2 regions of the Pseudomonas sp. FW305-3-2-15-E-TSA4 genome follow, and region 2 is predicted to be linked to the other one. Evidence: predicted binding sites of a transcription regulator. Region 2 holds the regulator's gene; the other holds the start of a gene.
What was found. The regulator FliA, encoded in region 2, starts transcription of late flagellar genes. The targets are predictions, from matches to a motif close to CTAAAGTTTNNNNNNNNNNNGCCGNTAA.
Positions count from the first base shown of each region.

Region 1 (3,409 bases), on a different contig from region 2:
CGATCTGCGTCTGCTGAGCGTTTTCCTGGGCCAAACGCTGGGTGGCACCCATGTTGTCGGCAATGTTCAGCGAGGTGGCGCTGAACTCTTCAACTGCGCCGGCCATGCTGGTGATTTCGCCGGACTGCTGTTCCATGCCTTCGTAGGCACCGCCGGACAAACCGGACAGTGCCTGGGCGCGGCTGTTGACCTCTTCCGAGGAGCGGCGGATGTGTTCGACCATCGTCGACAGCGCCTGGCTCATCTGGTTGAACGCACGGGACAACTGTCCGATCTCGTCGTTGCTCGACACGTTCAGGCGCACGCTCAGATCACCGGCACCCAGCGCTTCGGCCTGACGCACCAGATCACTCAGCGGCGCCAGTTTGCTGCGCAGCAACCACACCACCGAACCCACCGCCAGCAGCATGGCCAGCAGACTGCCGATAGCCAGTTGCGTGCCGACGCTCCAGGTCACCGCGCGAATTTCGGCTTTAGGCATGCTCGCCACAACCGCCCACGGACCACCGTCGAATGGCACGGAAACGCTGTAAAAATCTTCGTTCTTGTCGCTCCAGAACTGCCCCTTGCCCGGGGTTTTGGCCAGGCCGCCGATCACCGTGACCGCCTGATCCAGTGCCTGGACACCCGCCGGCGCCACCAGCCATTTGTTCTGCTCATCCAGCAGCGCCAGCGAACCGGTCTGGCCGATGCGGAAGCGCTTGAGGTTGTCGAACTGGGCGTTCTGCGCGTCGGTGTAGTCAAAACCAACGAACAACACCGCAATCACCTTGCCGCTGCTGTCGCGCACCGGGGTGTATTGGGTCATGTAGGAGCGATCAAACAGCAACGCGCGGCCGACGTAGCCTTGCCCGGCCATCAACTTCGCATAAGCCGGGTGCGCATGATCGAGCAAAGTGCCGATGGCGCGCGTGCCGTCCTGTTTGGTCAGCGAGGTGCTGACCCGCACGAAGTCTTCGCCGCTGCGTACGAACAACGTGGCAACCCCAGCGGTCATTTGCTTGAACTCGTCGACTTCCTTGAAGTTGTTGTTCAGCACTTCGCTGCCCAGGTGCAGACCAGGAGTCTGGGTACCGGCCACCGCCACCGGTGCATCCGGGTGAATGCTCAGACCGGCGCTGAAGCGCTTCTCGAACAGCCCGCTCAGGCGCTGGGTGCTTTCACGCAGCGTGCCGTGGAAGGTGCTCAACTGGTCGGCCAGCAGCCGCGCTTCACTGGCGAGGTGTTCTTCACGGGTGGCGAGGTTGGCGGTATCCAGCGAACGCAGAGCAAAGACAGTACTGCCGCTGATGACAATCGCCAGTATCACGGCGAGCGCGAGGCCCAGCTGCGAGGCGATCCGAGCGCGAGGTTGAGACATGGACAGCTCCTGGCCGAACTTGCCGATCCTCCTTGATCGCAGCTCGGATAATTTTCTAATGGGGGTGAATCGTGGATACCTGCACGACGGTTCCACATGCACGTATTCGGCGGTAAAGCCGAATACTTGAGCGACCAGCAGGGTTATGGCACAAGGCCGGCATTGTGGCGGCTCTAACGTTTCAGCTCAAGCGTGTTACATCCGGCAGCGCCATGGCCCGCACTTCGCCTTGCAGGAAGTCGCTGAGACGGCGCAAACGTTCACCTCCGGGACGGGTTTTCGGCCACACCAGGTAGTAATTCAGACCGCTGGCGACGGCAGTCGGCCACGGCAGGCTCAGTCTTCCTTGCGCCACATCCTCGGCGACCATCAGCAAATCGCCCATCGATACCCCGTAACCACGGGCCGCGGCAATCATGCCCAGCTCCAGGGTATCGAACACCTGTCCGCCCTTGAGCGAAACCTGATCGGACAGCCCCATGTGTTCCAGCCAACTGCGCCAGTCGCGCCGGTCCGGGGTCGGGTGCAGCAACTCGGTGGAGGCCAACCGCGTCACATCCCAGGGCTGATCGTTCAGCAGGTTCGGCGCGCCGACAGGAATCAATTCCTCGGGAAACAGCAGGCTGGCCTCCCAGTCCGGCGGGAAGTGCCCATCGCTCAGCAGCACCGCGCAGTCGAAGGGCTCGTTGTTGAAGTCCACCGAATCCACGTCCATCCAGGCACTGGTCAGTTGCACTTCGTTGCCGGGCTGTAGGTGACGAAAACGGCTGAGCCGGGCCAGCAGCCAGCGCATGGTCAGGGTCGACGGCGCTTTCATGCGCAGAATGTCGTCTTCGGCGCGCAAGGTGTTGCAGGCGCGCTCCAGGGCCGCAAAACCATCGCGAATCCCCGGCAACAGCAGCCGCGCCGACTCGGTGAGTTGCAGGTTGCGTCCGCTGCGGTGAAACAGCTTGCAGGCAAAGTGTTCCTCCAGCGTCTTGATGTGCCGGCTGACTGCACTCTGGGTGATCGACAATTCCTCGGCCGCCCGGGTGAACGAGCTGTGCCGCGCCGCCGCTTCGAATGCGCGCAGGGCATACAAGGGAGGAAGACGACGGGACATACACAAAGCTCCTTTGGCGGCATCCGGCCACCCCGGCGAGGTTTACTCATGATGAGTTTTAATCATGCCACCCATCCTTTTTATCCTTTTGTGCAAACACTGCCAAGCGCCGAAAATCGACGGTCTCTTGTTCCCTCTGATTGATGGGTGGTGATGACCATGCAGCATCCTGTGCGTACCGAACTCTGGGCCATCCTGCGGCTGGCGGGGCCGTTGATCGCCTCACAGTTGGCGCACATGTTGATGGTGCTGACCGACACCCTGATGATGGCGCGCCTCAGCCCCGAAGCCCTGGCCGGCGGCGGACTGGGGGCAGCGAGTTATTCATTCGTGTCGATTTTCTGCATCGGTGTGATTGCAGCGGTCGGCACGCTGGTGGCGATCCGTCAGGGTGCCGGCGACATCATCGGCGCGGCACGCCTGACCCAGGCCGGGTTGTGGCTAGCGTGGCTGATGGCGCTGGGCGCCGGGTTGCTGCTGTGGAATCTGAAGCCGGTCTTGCTGCTGTTCGGCCAGACCGAAACCAACGTCAACGCCGCTGGACAATTTTTGATCGCTCTGCCCTTCGCCCTGCCCGGCTACCTGAGCTTCATGGCCCTGCGCGGCTTCACCAGTGCGATCGGCCGGGCGACCCCGGTGATGGTCATCAGCCTCGGCGGCACCGTGGCCAACTTCCTGCTCAATTACGCACTGATCACCGGCATGTTCGGCCTGCCGAAACTGGGGTTGACCGGCATCGGTCTGGTCACGGCAATCGTTGCCAACTGCATGGCGCTGGCCCTCGCCTGGCACATTCGCCGGCACCCGGCCTACGACGCCTACCAATTGCGCGCCGGCCTGTCACGACCAAATCGTCAGTACCTGAAAGAACTGTGGCGCCTCGGCCTGCCGATTGGCGGCACCTACGCGGTGGAAGTCGGACTGTTTGCCTTCGCGGCGCTGTGCAT
Region 1 is NZ_JBYSZP010000014.1:26,028-29,436, reverse strand. It holds gene AC3WMV_RS19350 (methyl-accepting chemotaxis protein) at 1-1,360, opposite strand, end outside; gene AC3WMV_RS19345 (LysR substrate-binding domain-containing protein) at 1,542-2,462, opposite strand; gene AC3WMV_RS19340 (NorM family multidrug efflux MATE transporter) at 2,622-3,409, shown strand, end outside.
Region 1: AC3WMV_RS19350 (methyl-accepting chemotaxis protein) is a predicted target of FliA. The motif match lies at 1,464-1,491, and genes of this name have one in related genera.

Region 2 (3,409 bases):
CACCGCACGGTTGTCCGTGCTGCTGCGTGACAGAAAACCGTCGACCCGGCGCGCCAGTTCGCGGAACTCTTCAGCTCCGACCTCACGACGCATGAAGCGGCCCCAATCGGTGCTCAGGGCCTGGGCTTCTTCAGCCAGGCCATTGACTACCGGGGTGGCGCTTTCCACCAGATCCATGGTGCGGTTGGCCGCGGCTTCGGTCAGCTTGACCACATAGCCCAGGCGTTCGGTGGCGTCGGTGATTTGCGACACTTCCTCGGCCTGCGGCATGTGCGGATCGATCTGGAAATTGACGATCGCACTGTGCAGTTCGCGTGTGAGCTTGCCCACTTCCTGATACAGGCCGCGGTCACGGGTCTGATTGAGCTCATGGATCAGTTGCACAGCGTCGCCGAACCTGCCTTTTTCAAGGCTCTCGACCAGTTCGACCGCGTGTTTTTTCAGGGTCGACTCGAAATCGCCCTGTGAAGATTCGTTATGCTCCATAGCTCCCCCGCGCGTCATCAGCCGATGCGTTCGAAAATCTTCTCGATTTTGTCTTTCAACGCCTGAGCCGTGAAAGGTTTGACCACGTAGCCGTTCACACCGGCCTGAGCGGCTTCGATGATTTGCTCGCGCTTGGCTTCAGCGGTCACCATCAGCACCGGCAGATGCTTGAGTTTTTCATCGGCACGCACGTGGCGCAGCAAGTCGATACCGGTCATGCCCGGCATGTTCCAGTCCGTTACCAGAAAGTCGATGCTGCCGCTGTTGAGTACCGGAATGGCGGTAGTGCCATCGTCGGCCTCGACGGTGTTGGTGAACCCGAGATCGCGCAGCAGGTTCTTGATGATCCGCCGCATCGTTGAGAAGTCATCAACGATGAGGATTTTCATGTCTTTGTTCAATTCGACCTCCAAGCAGTCTTAAACGCGCCCAGCACCTGGACGCGCCACTTCAATCAATCGGCGCAGCACTCGAAGACTGTCTGGAGCACAACAGAGCAAGACCGGTGCCGTTCTCACCGCACCAGCCTCGTTCGCAGTGTCCCCACACTGCCTTCAGCGCGCTCGCCACTCCCCCAAACGCCCCCGCAAACGGGCCGCGCACTGGCTGTGTAACTGGCTGACCCGCGATTCACTGACGCCAAGGACTTCACCGATCTCCTTGAGGTTCAGCTCTTCGTCGTAGTACAGCGCCAACACCAGTCGCTCACGCTCCGGCAAATTGGCAATCGCGTCCGCCAGCGCCGCCTGGAAGCGTTCATCTTCCAGATCGCGTGACGGCTCAAGATGAGCACTGGCGCCATCCTCGTGCAGCCCTTCGTGTTCGCCGTCCTGCAACAGGTCGTCGAAACTGAACAGCCGGCTGCCCAGGGTGTCATTCAAAATCCCGTAGTAATCGTCGAGACTCAATTGGAGTTCGGCCGCAACCTCGTGATCTTTAGCGTCACGGCCGGTTTTAGCTTCAATTGAGCGAATGGCATCGCTGACCATACGGGTATTGCGGTGAACCGAGCGCGGTGCCCAATCCCCTTTGCGCACTTCATCGAGCATCGCGCCGCGGATCCGGATGCCCGCGTACGTTTCGAAACTGGCGCCTTTGCTGGCGTCATATTTGGTCGAGACTTCGAGCAGGCCGATCATCCCGGCCTGAATCAGGTCTTCAACCTGCACACTCGCCGGCAAGCGCGCCAGCAAGTGATAGGCAATGCGCTTGACCAGTGGCGCGTAACGCTCGATCAACTCGTACTGCGCGTCACGTGCCGACTTCTTGTAGTAGTTCATACCGCTCGCGGTCATAACACAGGCCCTGCTGTTTGCTGCACGAGGCGCTCGACGAAAAACTCAAGGTGGCCACGCGGGTTGGCAGGCAGCGGCCAGGTATCGACCTTCTGCGCGATCGCCTTGAACGCCAGCGCGCACTTGGAACGCGGAAAGGCTTCATAGACCGCTCGCTGCTTCTGCACTGCCTTGCGCACGCTTTCGTCGTACGGCACGGCGCCGACGTATTGTAAGGCGACGTCGAGGAAGCGATCCGTGACCTTGGTCAACTTGGCGAACAGGTTGCGCCCTTCCTGCGGGCTCTGCGCCATGTTGGCCAGCACGCGGAAGCGGTTCATGCCGTAGTCGCGGTTGAGCAGTTTGATCAGCGCGTAGGCGTCGGTGATCGAGGTCGGCTCGTCGCAGACCACCAGCAACACTTCCTGCGCGGCGCGGACAAAACTGACTACCGAGTCACCAATACCCGCAGCGGTGTCGATCACCAGCACATCGAGGTTGTCGCCGATGTCGCTGAAAGCCTGAATCAGACCGGCATGTTGCGCCGGGCTCAGGTGCACCATGCTTTGGGTGCCGGAAGCGGCCGGCACGATGCGGATCCCGCCGGGGCCCTGCAACAGCACGTCGCGCAGCTCACAGCGGCCTTCGATCACATCGGCCAGAGTACGTTTGGGGGTCAGTCCCAGCAGAACGTCGACGTTCGCCAGCCCCAGATCGGCGTCCAGCAGCATGACCCGACGGCCAAGCTCTGCCAGCGCCAGAGACAAGTTCACTGACACGTTAGTCTTGCCGACGCCACCTTTGCCGCCGGTCACCGCGATCACCTGTACGGGATGCATGCTGCCCATGTTATTTCTTTACCTTGTCTTGCATAGACGGAGGCCACATTACTGGCTGCGCGTTCTCAACCGGAACAATGCATGGCAGACCATCGATGTAGGTACAAAAACGGTTCATTACCTCAGCCAACCTGCTTGGTCGGGCTGTGGTAGATATCAGCGAACATGTCAGCCATGGCTTCTTCGCTGGGTTCTTCCTGCATTTGCACGCTGACGGCGCGGCTGACCAGTTGATGACGGCGCGGCAGATGCAGATCATCCGGAATCCGTGGGCCATCGGTCAGGTACGCGACCGGCAGTTCATGACTGATCGCCAGGCTCAACACTTCGCCAAGGCTGGCCGTCTCATCCAGTTTAGTCAGGATGCAGCCGGCTAGCCCGCAACGCTTGTAACTGTGGTACGCGGCGGTTAGAACCTGTTTCTGGCTGGTGGTTGCCAGCACCAGATAATTTTTTGAACGGATGCCACGCCCGGCCAGACTTTCCAGCTGCATGCGCAAGGCCGGATCGCTGGCCTGCAAGCCGGCGGTATCGATCAGCACCACGCGCTTGCGCAGCAGCGGGTCGAGCGCCTGAACCAGCGACTGGCCCGGATCGACGTGGGTCACCGGCACATTGAGAATCCGCCCCAGCGTCTTCAGTTGTTCCTGCGCGCCGATGCGGAAGCTGTCCATGCTGACCAGCGCGACATTCTGCGCGCCGTACTTGAGCACGTAGCGCGCAGCGAGTTTGGCCAGGGTGGTGGTCTTGCCCATGCCGGCCGGACCGACCATGGCAATCACCCCGCCCTCTTCCAGCGGCTCGACTTCC
Region 2 is NZ_JBYSZP010000017.1:118,496-121,904, reverse strand. It holds gene AC3WMV_RS22810 (protein phosphatase CheZ) at 1-486, opposite strand, end outside; gene AC3WMV_RS22805 (chemotaxis response regulator CheY) at 504-875, opposite strand; gene fliA (RNA polymerase sigma factor FliA) at 1,041-1,781, opposite strand; gene fleN (flagellar synthesis regulator FleN) at 1,778-2,608, opposite strand; gene flhF (flagellar biosynthesis GTPase FlhF) at 2,722-3,409, opposite strand, start outside.